Regions from separate parts of the Gordonia sp. SCSIO 19800 genome, predicted to be linked through region 2. Evidence: riboswitches for the same ligand, from Rfam matches in the RefSeq annotation. Region 2 holds a riboswitch; the other holds the start of a gene.
The links. Region 2 has a riboswitch for cyclic di-AMP ahead of KB201_RS11690 (C40 family peptidase). Riboswitches for the same ligand answer to the same signal wherever they lie in the genome.

Region 1 (7,334 bases), on a different contig from region 2:
CGCTCCCCAGCCGCGTGATCACACGGTAGCCGGCGACCTGGACCGGTTGGGCGACCATGGGCGCCTCCTGGGGCGTGACCTGTGTTGCGACGACCATAGCCCCGGCACGGGACTTCCGCCCCGGACACGGGTCTTGTTCATTCGAACGGCATGGCACAATGCACGACGTGGCAAACAAATCTGGCGCTGAAACACCCTCCTCCGGCGAAGCGGGGGCCGGCACCGGCAAGGTCGTCGAATCTGCCAAGGGCAAGAAGCACTACGTCGACAACGGCTGGCCGCAGGACGAGAACGGCGATGCCGCCGAGCACGCGGTCTCCGAACTCGCGACCCACATCTCGGGTGCGTTGTCGCCGTTCGGCGACACCGAGTTCCCGCTTCCGGTCGACGACCTGCCGTTCGTGCAGTCGAAGACCATCGTCAACCGCTGACGTCGATGCCGCCCACCGGGACTGACGAAGGTGGGTCGGACGCCCGGGACACCGGGCCGGCCGGCGGCTCCCGGTTGAGTCATCTGGACGAGTCCGGAACGGCCCGCATGGTCGACGTCGGCGCCAAGCCGACGACGAAGCGTCGCGCCGTCGCCGCCGGCACGTTCCACACCACCGCCGAGGTGATCGGTCTCCTCAGCGAGTCGCGGCTGCCCAAAGGAGATGTGCTGGCCACGGCGCGCATCGCCGGGATCATGGCGGCCAAACGCACCGACGAGCTGATCCCGCTGTGCCATCAGCTGGCGTTGTCGTCGGTGGAGGTCGACTTCGCGATCGGCGCCGACACGATCGAGGTCACCGCGACCGTGGCGACCTCCGGCCAGACGGGTGTGGAGATGGAGGCGTTGACAGCGGTCGCAGTCGCCGGGCTGACACTCCACGACATGGTCAAGGCCGTCGACCGACGGGCGCAGATGGACGGCATCCGCCTGCTCGCCAAGACCGGCGGCAAATCCGGCGACTGGTACCGCGAACCGTCTGACCCGGCTCATGACTGACCAGAGAACTCCTCGCGTGGCGCGCGTCGTCGTCGCGTCGAACCGCGCCAGCAGCGGTGTCTACGAAGACCGGTCCGGACCGATCATCGAGGCCTGGCTGGTCGAGCAGGGCTTCACCGTCGACGAGTGCGACGTCGTCGCCGACGGCCCGCCGGTCGGCGAGGCCCTCCGCGCCGCGATCTACGCCGAGGTCGACCTCGTCATCACCACGGGCGGAACGGGTTTGACGCCCACGGACCGGACTCCGGAGCAGACCCGCCCGCTCCTCGACGTCGAGATCCCGGGTCTGGCCGACGCCATCCGGTCGGCCGGGCTGCCGACGGTGCCCACCGCGGTCCTCTCACGCGGACTCGCCGGAATCGCCGGGACGACCCTCGTCGTGAACCTGCCCGGTTCGACCGGCGGGGTCCGCGACGGGCTCGGCGTCCTCGCCGGCGTCGTCCACCACGCGCTCGATCAGATCCGCGGAGGCGACCACCGATGACCCGAGAGGCCGGCTCGCACGTGGTGCACACCGCGGTCGTCGACGAGCCGATCACGCTGGCCGACCACGAGGCGATGGTCATCGACGCCGCCGAAGGTAAAGCCGGTGCGGTGGTCGGGTTCGTGGGCGCGGTCCGCGACCACGACGGCGGCCGCACCGTGACCGCGCTGCATTACTCGGGGCATCCCACGGCGACGAAGGTCCTGGCCGAGGTCGTCGCGGAGGTCTCCGCGGTCCACGGGGTGCGCGCGGTCGCGGTGTCCCACCGGGTCGGCGACCTCGTCATCGGCGACATCGCGTTCGTGGTCGCGGTGGCGGCCGACCATCGTCGGGCGGCGTTCGAGACCTGCTCGCGCCTCGTCGACGAGGTCAAGGCCCGCCTGCCAGTCTGGAAACACCAGTTCTTCGACGACGGCACCGACGAATGGGTCAACTCGGCCTGACCCCGCCCCCCGCTGGTTGAGCTGACCCCCGCTGGTTGAGCTGACCCCCCGCTGGTTGAGCTGACCCCCGCTGGTTGAGCTTGTCGAAACCAATGGAAAAGGGCCCCGCACGGATGGTCCATCGTGCGGGGCCCTTCGTCTGGGTCCCAGATCAGGCGTCGAGCGGCGATCAGGGGTTGGGCAGCAGGTGCTTGTTGTCGTTGAACAGCTTGATCTGGTCCTGGTTCAGCGTGACGCCGCTGTCCTTGGCCGCCTGCCAGAGGTTCTTGATCTCGGGGCTGACGCCGGCCTCGGTGAGGGCGTCGGTGACCTGGTTGGCGACGTCCTCGGTGGTCTTCGCCAGGTCGACGCTGCCGTTGCCGCCGGGGAGCACCGGGGCGATCTCACGCGGGGTGTCGGTCGGCGCGCTGCGCGGGGTCGAGCCCGACAGGCCGGTGCCACAGGTGGGCCAGGCACCCTTGCCCTGCGAACCGAGCACACGCTCGGCGACGACGATCTGCTCCTCGCGCGAGGCCTGATCGGCGGTTGGGGCGAACTCGCCGCCGCCGTGGCCGGTCCAGGTGCTCGGGGAGAACTGCAGGCCGCCGTGGTAGCCGTTGCCGGTCGCGATGGCCCAGTTGCCACCGGATTCGCACTGCGCGACCTGGTTCCACTCGGCGTCGGTGGCCGCATTGGCGGTACCGGTGCCCAGGAGGGCTGCTCCGCCGCCGAGGACCGCGCCGGTGAGGGCGACCTTGGTGATGGTCTTGGCGGCCGTGCTGGTCGTCTGCTTGCGATGACGTCCGGACATGTCTGTGTTTCCTCTCTCCACGCGCCTACGAAGTCAGCTGTCGGGTTCGAGCGAGAGGTGCTCGGTCCCGGGTCGTCGTGGTGGTCGCCGCGACTTCCGGGACTTAACCCCGAGGACACCTGGTGTGGTGCCCGGTCTCAGGGGATGAGGTTGGGTCCCCCGTCCTCGTTCCTAGATTGCTTGTCGTTCCCACCGGCGGAACGAGGCTCGGCGCGGCCGGTGGGACGTTATGTCTTGGTTGCTGTGTCGTGACCTCCGAGGAGGACGCTTCGAACAGTACGTCGTTCGTTGGACTGAATCACCTGCTTGGACGCAAGCGATTTTCGGCCCGGATCCGGGTCTTCCGACCCACTTCGGCCGTCATCCCAGTTCAACGGGTTAGTGGCCGTCCCGTGCCCATCCTGTTACCGCACCGTGATGTGACTAAGGTCACAGGCCGGGTGTGGCGTCAGCCACCGGCAAACGGGGGGAGGACGTCGAGTGTCGTGCACGTGCCGAGCGCACGCGTCCGATCGGAGAACGCGATCTCGTCGCGCAGATACGAGCAGCGTTCGAGAACCGTGGCGAGGGAGGGGTTTCCGGCGGCGAGGATGCCCTCGAGGGCGCCGAGCGGGGTCGACGGGTCGACGTCGATCACCTTCTCCTCGGCACCGGCCGCGGCGCGCGCGGCCGCGAAGAAACGAACTGTGAGCTGCATCGGACGCGAGCCTAGCCGCCGATCGCCGACATCGGCCGATCCGGTTGGGTGAAGCCCGCCGCGTTCACTTCGTGGCCCGCCGCTTTCGCCCACATGTTCGCGCGCCACAGGCGCGCGAGGGCGGCGTCGATCTCGTCGTCGGGGAGGGTGCGCAACGCGTGCCGCACGTCGGTTTCCGACGTCGCGAACAGGCAGTTGCGCAGTGATCCGTCCGCGGTGAGCCGGGTGCGGTCGCAGTCCCCGCAGAACGGCCGGGTGACCGACGCGATCACCCCGACGCGTGCCGGGCCGTGCGCGCCGCGGTGGCCGTCGACGAGCCACGTGGCGGCGGGCGCGCTCCCACGTGGCGCAGGGTCGGGCAGCAGGGTGAACCGCTTCCGCAGGGTCGCGAGGATCTCCTGTGCGGTCACCATCTGTGCTCGCTGCCACGCATGGTCGGCGTCGAGTGGCATCTGTTCGATGATGCGCAGCTCGTAACCGTGCTCGAGACAGTAGGCGAGCAGGTCGGGGACTCCGGGCAGGTCGCTGCGGTCGGGTACCACGGCGTTGACCTTGACCGGGTCGAGCCCGGCGCGGCGGGCCGCCGCCAGGCCGTCGAGCACATCGGACAGACGGTCCCGGCGCGTGATCTCGGCGAAGCGGGCCGGGTCGATGGTGTCCAGCGAGATGTTGATACGGCCGAGGCCGGCGTCGACCAGACCGCCGACCCGCCGGGTCAGTCCGAGTCCGTTCGTCGTCATCGCGATCTCGGGCGACTGCGGGAGGCCCGCGACGGCGGCGATGACGTCCTCGAGGTCGCGGCGCAGCAGTGGTTCGCCGCCGGTGAATCGGATGCGCTCGATTCCCAGGTGGCGCACTGCGACGGTGAGCACCCGGATCAGTTCGTCGGTGGACAGCACCTGGTCGGTGGGCATCCAGTCGAGGCCCTCGGCCGGCATGCAGTACGAGCACCGCAGATTGCAGCGGTCGGTGACCGAGACCCGGAGATCCTTCGCGACCCGACCGAAGGTGTCGAGCAACGGCCCGTCGGTGGGCGCGTCGGAGGTCGCTGCTTCCCGCGGGGAGCGGGGCAGCGGCAGTCCGAGGCCGACCGTGCTCATGGTGCTGGGCGACTCACTTCCGGGTCGGGTCCGTGCGCGCCTCCAGGGCGCGGAAGGTGCTGGCGTGGAAGACCAGGGGCTCGATGTCGGGATCGGCGCGCAAGGTCCCGATCTCCAGCAACACGACGGTGTGGTCGCCGGCCTGGATCTCGTTGTGGATCGTGCACGACAGGTGGGCGGCCGCGTCGGGCACGAAGACCGCCCCGCGATCGGTGCTCAGCGGCGTGATGCCGTCGAACCGGTGCTCCGACGACCCGGCGAGCTGCTTGCAGAGTTCGATCTGGTCGCCGGCGAACACGCTGACCCCGATGGCCGGTGCGGTACGGATCCGCGGCCAGGTCGTCGAGGTGTTCTGGACGCAGACCGAGACGAGCGGCGGGTCGAGCGACACGGTGGTGAACGAGCTCGCGGCCATTCCGATCAATGTGGTCGAATCCCCGTCACGCTGTTCGCAACACACCGCCACGACGCCCGACGGGAAACAGCTGTACGCGTCACGCAGCGCCCGCCCGTCGGAGACGGGGGAGAGATCGGGGGTGGTGTCGATGGTTGTGGTCACGGTCCTCACCTGGCTCGGCGTCCGGCACGGAGTGCGTACACCAGGCCCAGGACGAAGCCCAGCGGTGCGCACATGGTCAGCAGATAGACGGCGGTCGGCGCGGTGTCGCCGCCGGTCACCAACGGTGTCAGGAACAACGCCACGATCGCCAGAATTCCGATCATGAACACGACCCCGGCAGCCTGCAGCAACCGCGGGGAGGATGTCTTCTGCATACCCGCCACGGTAGTGCAACGCGCGCCGGTGCGACGCCGCGCGATCCGTGCCCGCCGGGTAATGGTGTGACCGCGCGGTGGGGCGTTGGCTAGGATGGTCCGAAGCAGGCGCCTTGCATCCGTCTGGGCTCGCACGGTCTTCCACCGTCCGGGCCGCGAGATGGGTGACGGCGTCTTTTGTCGTGACGGGTCGTTTTTCGACAGATCTAGAACAGATGAGGGTGAGCACAGTGCCGACCGGCAAGGTGAAGTGGTACGACGCGGACAAAGGCTTCGGCTTCCTCTCCCAGGAGAGCGGTGAGGACGTCTACGTCCGTTCGGCAGCGTTGCCCGACGGAGTCGAGGCGCTCAAGCCGGGCCAGCGCGTCGAGTTCGGCATGGCCGCCGGTCGTCGCGGCCCGCAGGCGTTGAGCGTGAAGGTGCTCGAACCGGCACCCAGCGTCTCCAAGAACGTGCGCGAAGCCGCCCGCAAGGACGTGAAGCGGCACACCCCCGACGAACTGCACGGGATGGTCGCCGACCTCATCACCCTGCTCGAGGGCAAGGTCCAGCCGGACCTGCGCAAGGGGCGTTACCCCGACCGTAAGACCGCACAGCGGATCTCCGAAGTCGTGCGTGCCGTCGCGCGGGAGCTCGACTCCTAGGGCCGACTACGCGGCGGGCGCGGTCTGAACCGCGAGCTCGCCGCGCGGCAGGACGTCGTCGGCGGGGGTGAGCCGCGCCGACGCCGAGATCACGGTGAACCCGACCAGCACCCGGTCCGGTTCCGACCGGAGCGTCAGGGTGAAGGTGTCGTCCGCGCCCTGCTGCTGCTCGTCCTCGACGATCCCGCGCGGAGTCCGATAGACCGCCGCGAGGTTCCACGGACCCTGCGCGATCTCGCTCGAGACCGTCAGCATGATCGTCGAACCCACCGGCACCGGCACCGTCGCGGTCTCGTTCGGCGCGGTGATCTCGGGATCGCACGCGGTCAGCATCAAATCGCACCACCAGCGCGGATCGACGGTGTGCAACTCATCGCCGACCGCGACGTGCAGGTAGGGCTGATCGTCGTGCGCCGCGTTGCGGGTCAGCAGGAACACCGACGTCCCCACCACCGCGACGAACAGCACGACGACGATCGCGATGATCGACAGAGCCTTCTTCTCACCACTGCTGATCACTGACGACGTTGTCCTGTCTGGTTGGGCGGCGGGTGATCGCCGGGGCTGTACGGGCGCTCACCCCGGGTCTCGAACGGGGCGGTCGACGGGGTCCGGGTGGGCATCCGGGCGGTCGAGGGCCGCGCGGCGTGCGGTCGGGTGTCGGCGTCCGCCGGACCGGTCCGGGTGGCCGATCGGGCTTCTGCCGCGCGGAAGGCGACGGTGGGCGCGGCGTGGTCGGGGCGTCGACCGCCCAGACCGGGGACCAGTGACTTGCCGCGGGTGGTCATCACCGTCTGCAGCAGCCCGAGGCCGAGCAGTACCGAGACGACCGTGAACCCGATCCACAGGGTCGGCGGCAGCAGCACCCCGAGCGAGGCGCCGAAGACCCACGACAGCTGCAGCACCGTCTCCGACCGGCCGAACGCCGAGGCGCGGGACTCGTCGGGCAGGTCGTCCTGGATGGACGAGTCGAGGCACACCTTCCCGATCGCGCTGGTGCCGGAGGCGACCAGGGCTGCCACGGCGGCCGCGGCGATGTTGCCGAAGATGGCGGCCAGGACCGCGACGACGAAGCAGGCGGCGGTCGCGCCGACGACGATGTTCGGCGGGTTCTTCAGCTCGAGGCGGGTGCCGACGCCGTTGCCGATCATGTTGCCGACGCCGGCGGCGGCGCCGACCGCGCCGAGGAGAAGCAGCTGGGTCCAGTCCGAGGCGTCGCCCTGCTGGGCCTTGGCGTAGAACGCCACGAACAGCGTCAGGAAGCCGGTCAGGATGCGGATCGTGCCGTTGCCCCACAACCCGGCGACGACCTTGCGTCCGAGTGGCTGGCGCATCTTCGCCGCGAGCATCTTCGCGCCGTCGCGAGCGCTCGTCGGCTGCTCGGAGTCGCCGGGGACCGACCGCGCGGGCTCGC
Region 2 (7,334 bases):
GTCGAACGAATTCGGTCCGGTGGCGCCCCACACGTAGGGGTCACCGATCCGGGTGAGCGCGGCGTGGGTGGCGATCAGCCCGGCGGCGGTGCCCTTGGGCACCAGTCGCGGATCGAAGTCGAAGGTCGGACCGCGCAGAGCCGCCAACTGCTTGCCGGTCATCGACTTGTAGATCGACCGGATCTGGATCGCCTGGAGCTGCAGGTCGGCTTGCTTCGTCTGAAGGTCACCACGGACCCGTTCGGCGCGGGAGACCGCCTCGGAGGCGGCCACCGCCGTGCGCTCGGCATCCTTCTTCGCGATGGCGGTCCTGGCCCGTACCTTCTTGATCGCGGTCAGGTCCACCGACGCCTGACGCGAGATCATGTCGAGTCCCGACATCTGGTCCAGGAGCGCCTGCGGGGAGTCGCTGACCATCACGGCGTACAGCCCGCTGACCCGCGCGCCCTGATAGCTGGCGCGAACGATCGCGTCGACACGATTCTGGTGCACGGCGAGCTGGGCGCGGCTGGCGTCCAGCGTCTGCTGCGCCTCGGCCGCGGCCTTCTTGGCCGCCGCCACGATGCCGCGCTGCTTGTCATACTCGATCTTCGCGTTGTGCATCGCCTCGGTGGTCTTCTCCGCGTCGATGCCCAGTTGCTTGTAGCGGTCGAGCAGCTGATCGGCCGAGCGCGCGGGCACCGCACGGGCGTCCCCGACCCCGCCGGCGACCGTCGGTGCCAGGACGGCGAACGCCGACAGCACACAGAGCGCCACCATCAGCGGGCCCGAACGCATCCTCGGCCGCGTCGCGCGACCACGCCCCTCCCCGATCAGCACGGTCTACTCACTCCCTCGTGTGTGCTCGTCGATCCCTGAGCATCCCGGTCCCCTGCACCCGTACCCCGCGTCCCGTCGACCACCCTAGGCGGCCGACCGGCCCCCGGGACTGGTTCGGGCGGATCGCAATCCACGCGATCCGCCCGTCCAGAGACCTTCGTGCTCAGTCTGTTCGTGTTCAGTTGTCGTCAGTACCGACGGATGCCCGTCAGGGTCCACTCCTTGACGGCGTCGCGCTTGACCGGCGTGCCGTAGTTGGACGAGTGGACGAACTGACCGTTGCCGACGTAGATGCCGGCGTGACCGCCACCGTTGAAGATCATGACGTCGCCGGGCTTGGCATCGGAGTACGACACCGCGCGTCCGCCGCCGAGCTGGCCGTAGCTGTCGCGCGGGATGTTCTTGCCGGCCTGCTTGTAGGACCAGTAGACGAGGCCCGAGCAGTCGAATGCGTTGGGGCCGGCGGAACCGTAGGAGTACGGCGCACCGATCTTGCTCTCGGCGGCCTTCACTGCCTTCTGACCGGCGGTCAGCTGCGGCTGGCCCAGGGGCGCGCCGCCACCCTGGGGGCGGAACTGCTGCGGGATCTGCTCCGGCGCGATACCCGGCACGGTGAACTGCCCCAGGTTGGGGATCTCGACCGTGGCTGCGGGCGACTTCTTCACAGGCGTGGCCTCAGGCGCGGGCTTGGCCTCCGGGGCCTTCGCACCGGGCAGGGCCGGGATCTCGAAAGTGCCCAGCGGGGTGTGGACCGGGGCGGCGAGAGCAGGGCCGGCGGCTGCGGCGAGCGAACCGAGTGTGATCGATCCAGCGATCACCGCCTTCTTGGCGACCGTGCTGCCACGATTGGGCTGTTCCAAACGATGTTTGGCCACGAAGCGAGTTCTCCTTCAGATCTTCCTCTACCGCCGACCGAGTTAGCTGTCGGGTTCGGGCCGGAAGAGTGGCCCTACACGTTTTTCGCGCAAGAGGTATCCACTGGACACTCATGCGTGGCAACGCGATTCACCCCGATTCGGATCGGCTTCGGCTGAGTCGCACCAGTCTGATGCGCTCCGACGATCCCGTCCGAAGGTTGTGGTTCCCCGGTTCGCCCGCGAGGGCGATTGAGCGGTGACTACTGCGGACCACTTCTGTTGAAGCGGGACGCTCCGCAAAGGTCTCAGAAAGGTTACGAAATCGGATGCGCTCTGTCCACTAGGCGACAGACAGCCAAACCTGGGCCGCTTCTCAGCCTGCCCTGAGGACAGTCACAGAGGCGCGTCGATCCGGTGCCTGAACTGCGGTTTTAGCGGATCTTGCAGATCGTGCAGCGCTGCTGGTCACCATTGCAGCAGCCTGCAGGACGTCGATGGCGAGGTCCAGCTCGGTGTCCGCGTCTGAGGTGGACGCCGTTACCGAAACTCCACCTTCGTCCGGCATATCGTCCCAGCTCGGGCCACCAAACAGCACTGTCATCATGCACCCGTCGCAAGCGACGGGACGAGCCGGGCAGCGCGCACAGTCGACGTACATAATGTGATCTCCATCTCATCTGGCGAGGGCGGGCCGCGTCGGCCCCGTTACGGGTCGGTGACCGTGAGAGCACCGCATTTCTCACGTCCAGGTGGAGACTAGGGGCGCCCACCGACAAGTCCGTCGAACAGCGATCGACACAGCAGTCACACGGGTCACACGACACACAGTCGGAGCGTCGCGGTCGTGATGTCGGTGGATCGAACTAGTGTTCGCCGGGTGACGCAGACCAGCGTGGACGGCTCGCCCGCGGGGCAGCTCACCTTCGCCGACCTGGAGGCCGCCGACCAGGGGGCCACGGGTGAGACGTCGAACGAGTTCAGCGACCGCTCGCTCTTCGAGACGACCCTCGTCGTCGTCGACCTCGAGACCACCGGGTCCGACCCGGTCCGTGACCGGATCACCGAGATCGGCGCGGTCAAGATCCGCGGCGGCGAGGTCGTCGGCGAGTTCGCCACGCTGGTCGACCCCGGCCGGCCGATCCCCCCGCAGATCGTGACCCTCACCGGCATCACCACCGCGATGCTGACCGACGCCCCCCGGATCGAGTCGGTGCTGCCGTCGTTCTTCGAGTTCGCCCGCGGCTCGATCCTGGTGGCCCACAACGCTCGTTTCGACATGGGTTTCCTTCGGCAGAACGCGATCCGGCTCCACCTGCCGTGGACGTTCAGCCTCAGCCTGTGCACGGTGACCATGGCCCGGCGCATCCTCAGCCGTGACGAGGCGCCGACGGTCAAGCTCAGCGCGCTCGCCGACCTGTTCGACGTCTCCGTGCGGCCCACCCACCGGGCGCTCGACGATGCGCGCGCCACGGTGGAGGTCTTCCACCGGCTCCTCGAGCGCGTCGGCAATCAGGGCATCGCGACCGTCGGCGACCTGACGTCGTATCTCCCGAAGACCAACCCGCGCCTGCGCGCCAAACGCGCACTCGCCGACCATGTCCCGGCCCGGCCCGGGGTGTACCTGTTCCGCGGCCCGTCGAACGAGGTCCTCTACGTGGGCACCGCGGTGGACCTCCGCCGCCGGGTCCGGTCGTACTTCAGTGGCAACGACCCGCGCCGCCGCATCGCGGAGATGGTGCTCCTCGCCCAGCGGGTCGACGTCGTGGAGTGTTCCCACGCCCTGGAGGCCGCCGTCCGCGAACTCCGGCTCCTCGGCGCGCACGCACCGGCGTACAACCGACGATCGACCCAGCCGCACAAGGGTTGGTGGGTGACCCTGACCGAGGAACGCTTCCCCCGGCTCAAGGTCAGCCGAACACCCACCGACGAGTCGATCGGCCCGGTGGGCAACCGCAACAACGCGGCGACCGTCGCCGACGTGATCTCGGCGGCCGCCGGTCTGCGCACGTGCACGACACGGCTCGGCGCGACGGGCTACCACTGGTGTCCCGAGGCCGATGGGAGGCGGCGGCCGGGGTCCTGCCGTGCGGCCACGGCGCAGCCGCAGACGGTGCCGGACTACTCTCCCCGGGTCACCGCGGCCCGCCGGCTCATGCGAGGTGAGGCCGACGAACTCCTCGACGGCCTCACCGCGCACCTCACCGACCTTGCCCAGGCCCACATGTTCGAGACCGCGGCGCGGCATCGGGACCGTCTCGCGCTCACGATCGACGCCCTCGCCCGCTGCCAGCGACTGGCCGCGCTGTGCGCGATCGCCGAGATCGTGGTCGCCCGGCCCGACGGTGAACGCGGCTGGCAGTTCGCGGTCATCCGGTACGGACGTCTCGCCGCCGCCGGACGCGCCCGACGCGGCGTCTCGCCCATGCCCGTCGTCGACGCGCTCGTCGCAGCCGCGGAGACCGTGTTACCGGCCCCCGGTCCGCTGCGGGGCGCGCCGGCCGAGGAGGTCGGCCTCGTGTACCGCTGGATGACCGAACCGGGCGCGCGCATCGTGTCGACGAGTGAGCCGGTCGCCCTGCCCGCCGGTTCCGCCGAACGCCGGCTCGGGTGGTCGCAGTCGGCGCACGACGCACGTGCGGCCAGACCCGTCGCCGACTCTCGCACACGGCAGGCGAGCTGAGGGCCACGCACCACTAGGCTGGCGGCATGATCACCGCCATCGTCCTCATCCAGGCCGACATCCACCGGATCCCGGAGACCGCCCAGGCCGTCGCCGACATCCCCGGGGTCGAAGAGGTGTACTCCTGTGCGGGCGACGTCGATCTGATCGCGAAGATCCGGGTCCGTGACCACGAACAGATCGCGACGGTCGTCACCGGCCAGATCAACCGGCTACCGGGGGTTCTCAAGAGCGCGACACACATCGCGTTCCGCAGTTACTCCAGCTCCGACGTCGAGGGTGGTTTCTCCATCGGCGAGAACTGACCCGCCGAACACTGAGCCCCACAAGGATTTCGGGGCAGCGTGACCGTCAGGCGGGCGCGGCGAGCCGGCCGCTGAGCTCAGCCCACCGCTGCAGCAGGTCGGCGGCGGCACCGTCGTCGATCGCATCGGCCGCACGCTCCTTCGCGGCGCCGAGGGCATCGGTCAGTTCCGCCGAGCTCATCGGGGCCTCCTGCTCGAACGCGACGATGGCGCCGGCCGAGTTCAGCAGCACCGCGTCCCGGACCGGGCCCGTGGTCCCGGCCAGCAACTCGCGGGCGATCGCGGCGTTGACCGTCGCGTCTCCCCCCTGCAGGGCGGAGAGTTCCACGCGCGCGATCCCCAGATCCGTCGGGTCGACGGTGAGTTCGTTCACCTGCCCGGCGACGACCTGCCAGACCGTCGACGTGGTGGTGGTCGTCAGTTCGTCGAGACCGTCGTCGCCGCGGACCACCAGCGCGGAGCCGCCGCGCTCGGCGAAAGCCCGCGCCAGAACCGGCGCCAGGTCGGCAAAGGCGCAGCCGATCAGCCCCCGGCTGGGTGTCGCCGGATTGGTCAGCGGCCCCAGCACGTTGAAGACCGTCGGGATGCCGATCTCCTTGCGCGGCGGACCGGTGAAGCGGAACGCCGGATGGAACACCGGCGCGAAGCAGAAGCCGATCCCGAGTTCTGCCACGCACTGCGCGACCGCGGCGGCATCGAGGGAGATGTCGACGCCGAGCGCCTCCAGCACATCGGCACCGCCGCTCTTCGACGACGCCGCACGGTTGCCGTGCTTGACCACCGCGACGCCCGACGCAGCGATCACGATCGACGTCATCGTGGAGATGTTCACCGTGTGCGACCGGTCGCCGCCGGTCCCCACGACGTCGACGGCCGGGCGACCGACGTCCACGAGCGTCGCGTGGTCGAGCATCGCGCGCGACAAGCCGAGGAGCTCCGCCGGTGCGGCGCCCTTCATCTTCACCCCGACGCCGAACGCGGCGATCTGGGCTCCGGTCGCACTGTCGGTCATGATCTCGTTCATCGCCCACGCGGCCTCGTCGGCGTCGAGGTCGAGGCGATCGGTGACCTTGCCGAGGATCTGCGGCCAGCTGAAGTCAGACTGTGCGGTGCTCACGGGGAGTCAGCATATTCGTGTTCAGAGCGGCGGACGCTGGAGGACGGCCCACTCGCGTGCGAATCCGCCGTGCCGCGAACCGAGGCTCGCCATCCGGGACCGTTCCTGCGACAGATGCATCGCGTCGAGCAGCTGGACCCGCGCCAGGACCAGGACCACGAGCCGATCGTCGCGCGGCGCCGGCCTCGGCCCCCAGCGTTCGTCGTCGACGGACTCGTAACCGTCGAGCGCGGCCACCGCGGCCGCGGCGGCCCGCCGGTCGGGTGGCACCTCGACGACATGCCGGAGGATCACCTCGTCCGCGGCTCGCCACGACGACGCGTCGAGCGCCACCGAACTCGCGATGGCGTCATCGTCGGACCGCGCCACCACCTCCACCCGCTCGTCCAGCGTCAGGGGACCGGCGCCGGCACGCGGGCGCAGCCGTGAGCGGAGCCGCGCCAGGCGACCCTGCTCGACGACTCGGCCGTTGAGATCACGGGGGCCGGGCGGCGCCGAACTGGACATGAACACACGGTAGCGAGCCGGGCGTCCGCCACACCCTTCCCGGACACGCCGAGGGTCACCCGATTCGGGCGCGGACCTGCGACGAGAGAAATAGTCGGGGGCAATTTCCGACCCGGGTGGCCACGGCTTACTACGAACCGTCATACTTCACTTGTGACAAGCGCTGTAGGTACCTCAGGAACAGCCATCACCTCGCGCGTGCACTCGCTGAACCGGCCCAACATGGTCAGCGTCGGCACGATCGTGTGGCTGTCCAGTGAGCTCATGTTCTTCGCTGGCCTCTTCGCGATGTATTTCGTCGCCCGTGCCAACTCCGCCGTCGGCTGGCCGCCGCCACCGACCGAGCTGAATCTCGCCCTCGCCATCCCGGTGACGACGATTCTCATCCTGTCGTCGGTGACGTGCCAGATGGGTGTCTTCGCCGCCGAGCGCGGTGACGTCTTCGGCCTCCGCCGCTGGTACGTCATCACCCTCATCATGGGAACGATCTTCGTGATCGGGCAGGCGTACGAGTACACCGTGCTGGTCGGCCACGGCACGACCCTCGCGTCGGATGCGTACGGCTCGGTCTTCTACATGACGACCGGGTTCCACGGCCTCCACGTGATCGGCGGTCTGATCGCGTTCGTGTATCTGCTCATCCGGACCAAGCTGTCGAAGTTCACGCCGGCGCAGGCAACCGCGGCCATCGTCGTCTCCTACTACTGGCATTTCGTCGACATCGTGTGGATCGGGCTGTTCGTCACGATCTACTTCATCCGATGACGCCGGCCCGTTCCACCACGACCGAGCGCAGCTCGATCTAACAACAGTCCGTCCCGCTTAGTAGAGAGTCACAGATGAGTTCATCTCCACCGCGTCCGTCGGATAGCGGCACCGAGGTCGGACCCGATGCCTCGGCCCGACGCTCCTCTGCACGCGACGCCGGCCGCCGCGCCAAGGCCCGACGCAAGCTCCGTCGGCGCGCAGGCGGCACCATCGTGCTGCTGGCCGGCCTCGTCATGGCGGGTGTGCTCGCCTCGGTGCTGACCCCCGAGCCGCAGGTCGCG

Region 1: it holds a riboswitch for cyclic di-AMP, as region 2 does, so the genes downstream of both, KB201_RS05580 (transglycosylase family protein) here and KB201_RS11690 (C40 family peptidase) in region 2, are expected to answer to the same signal.

Annotation. Positions count from the first base shown of each region.
Region 1 covers NZ_JAGRQM010000003.1:344,259-351,592, forward strand. The annotation lists gene KB201_RS05555 (protein kinase) at 1-58, opposite strand, end outside; gene KB201_RS05560 (hypothetical protein) at 159-431, shown strand; gene moaC (cyclic pyranopterin monophosphate synthase MoaC) at 437-988, shown strand; gene KB201_RS05570 (molybdenum cofactor biosynthesis protein B) at 981-1,472, shown strand; gene KB201_RS05575 (molybdenum cofactor biosynthesis protein MoaE) at 1,469-1,915, shown strand; gene KB201_RS05580 (transglycosylase family protein) at 2,085-2,705, opposite strand; cyclic di-AMP (ydaO/yuaA leader) riboswitch at 2,712-2,928, opposite strand; gene KB201_RS05585 (hypothetical protein) at 3,154-3,402, opposite strand; gene moaA (GTP 3',8-cyclase MoaA) at 3,414-4,502, opposite strand; gene KB201_RS05595 (flavin reductase family protein) at 4,516-5,061, opposite strand; gene KB201_RS05600 (hypothetical protein) at 5,067-5,276, opposite strand; gene KB201_RS05605 (cold-shock protein) at 5,507-5,920, shown strand; gene KB201_RS05610 (DUF2771 family protein) at 5,927-6,439, opposite strand; gene KB201_RS05615 (MFS transporter) at 6,436-7,334, opposite strand, start outside.
Region 2 covers NZ_JAGRQM010000008.1:125,544-132,877, forward strand. The annotation lists gene KB201_RS11685 (NlpC/P60 family protein) at 1-777, opposite strand, end outside; gene KB201_RS11690 (C40 family peptidase) at 1,008-1,694, opposite strand; cyclic di-AMP (ydaO/yuaA leader) riboswitch at 1,711-1,942, opposite strand; gene KB201_RS11695 (DEDD exonuclease domain-containing protein) at 2,524-4,356, shown strand; gene KB201_RS11700 (Lrp/AsnC family transcriptional regulator) at 4,383-4,661, shown strand; gene trpD (anthranilate phosphoribosyltransferase) at 4,708-5,778, opposite strand; gene KB201_RS11710 (hypothetical protein) at 5,800-6,285, opposite strand; gene KB201_RS11715 (heme-copper oxidase subunit III) at 6,439-7,050, shown strand; gene KB201_RS11720 (c-type cytochrome) at 7,125-7,334, shown strand, end outside.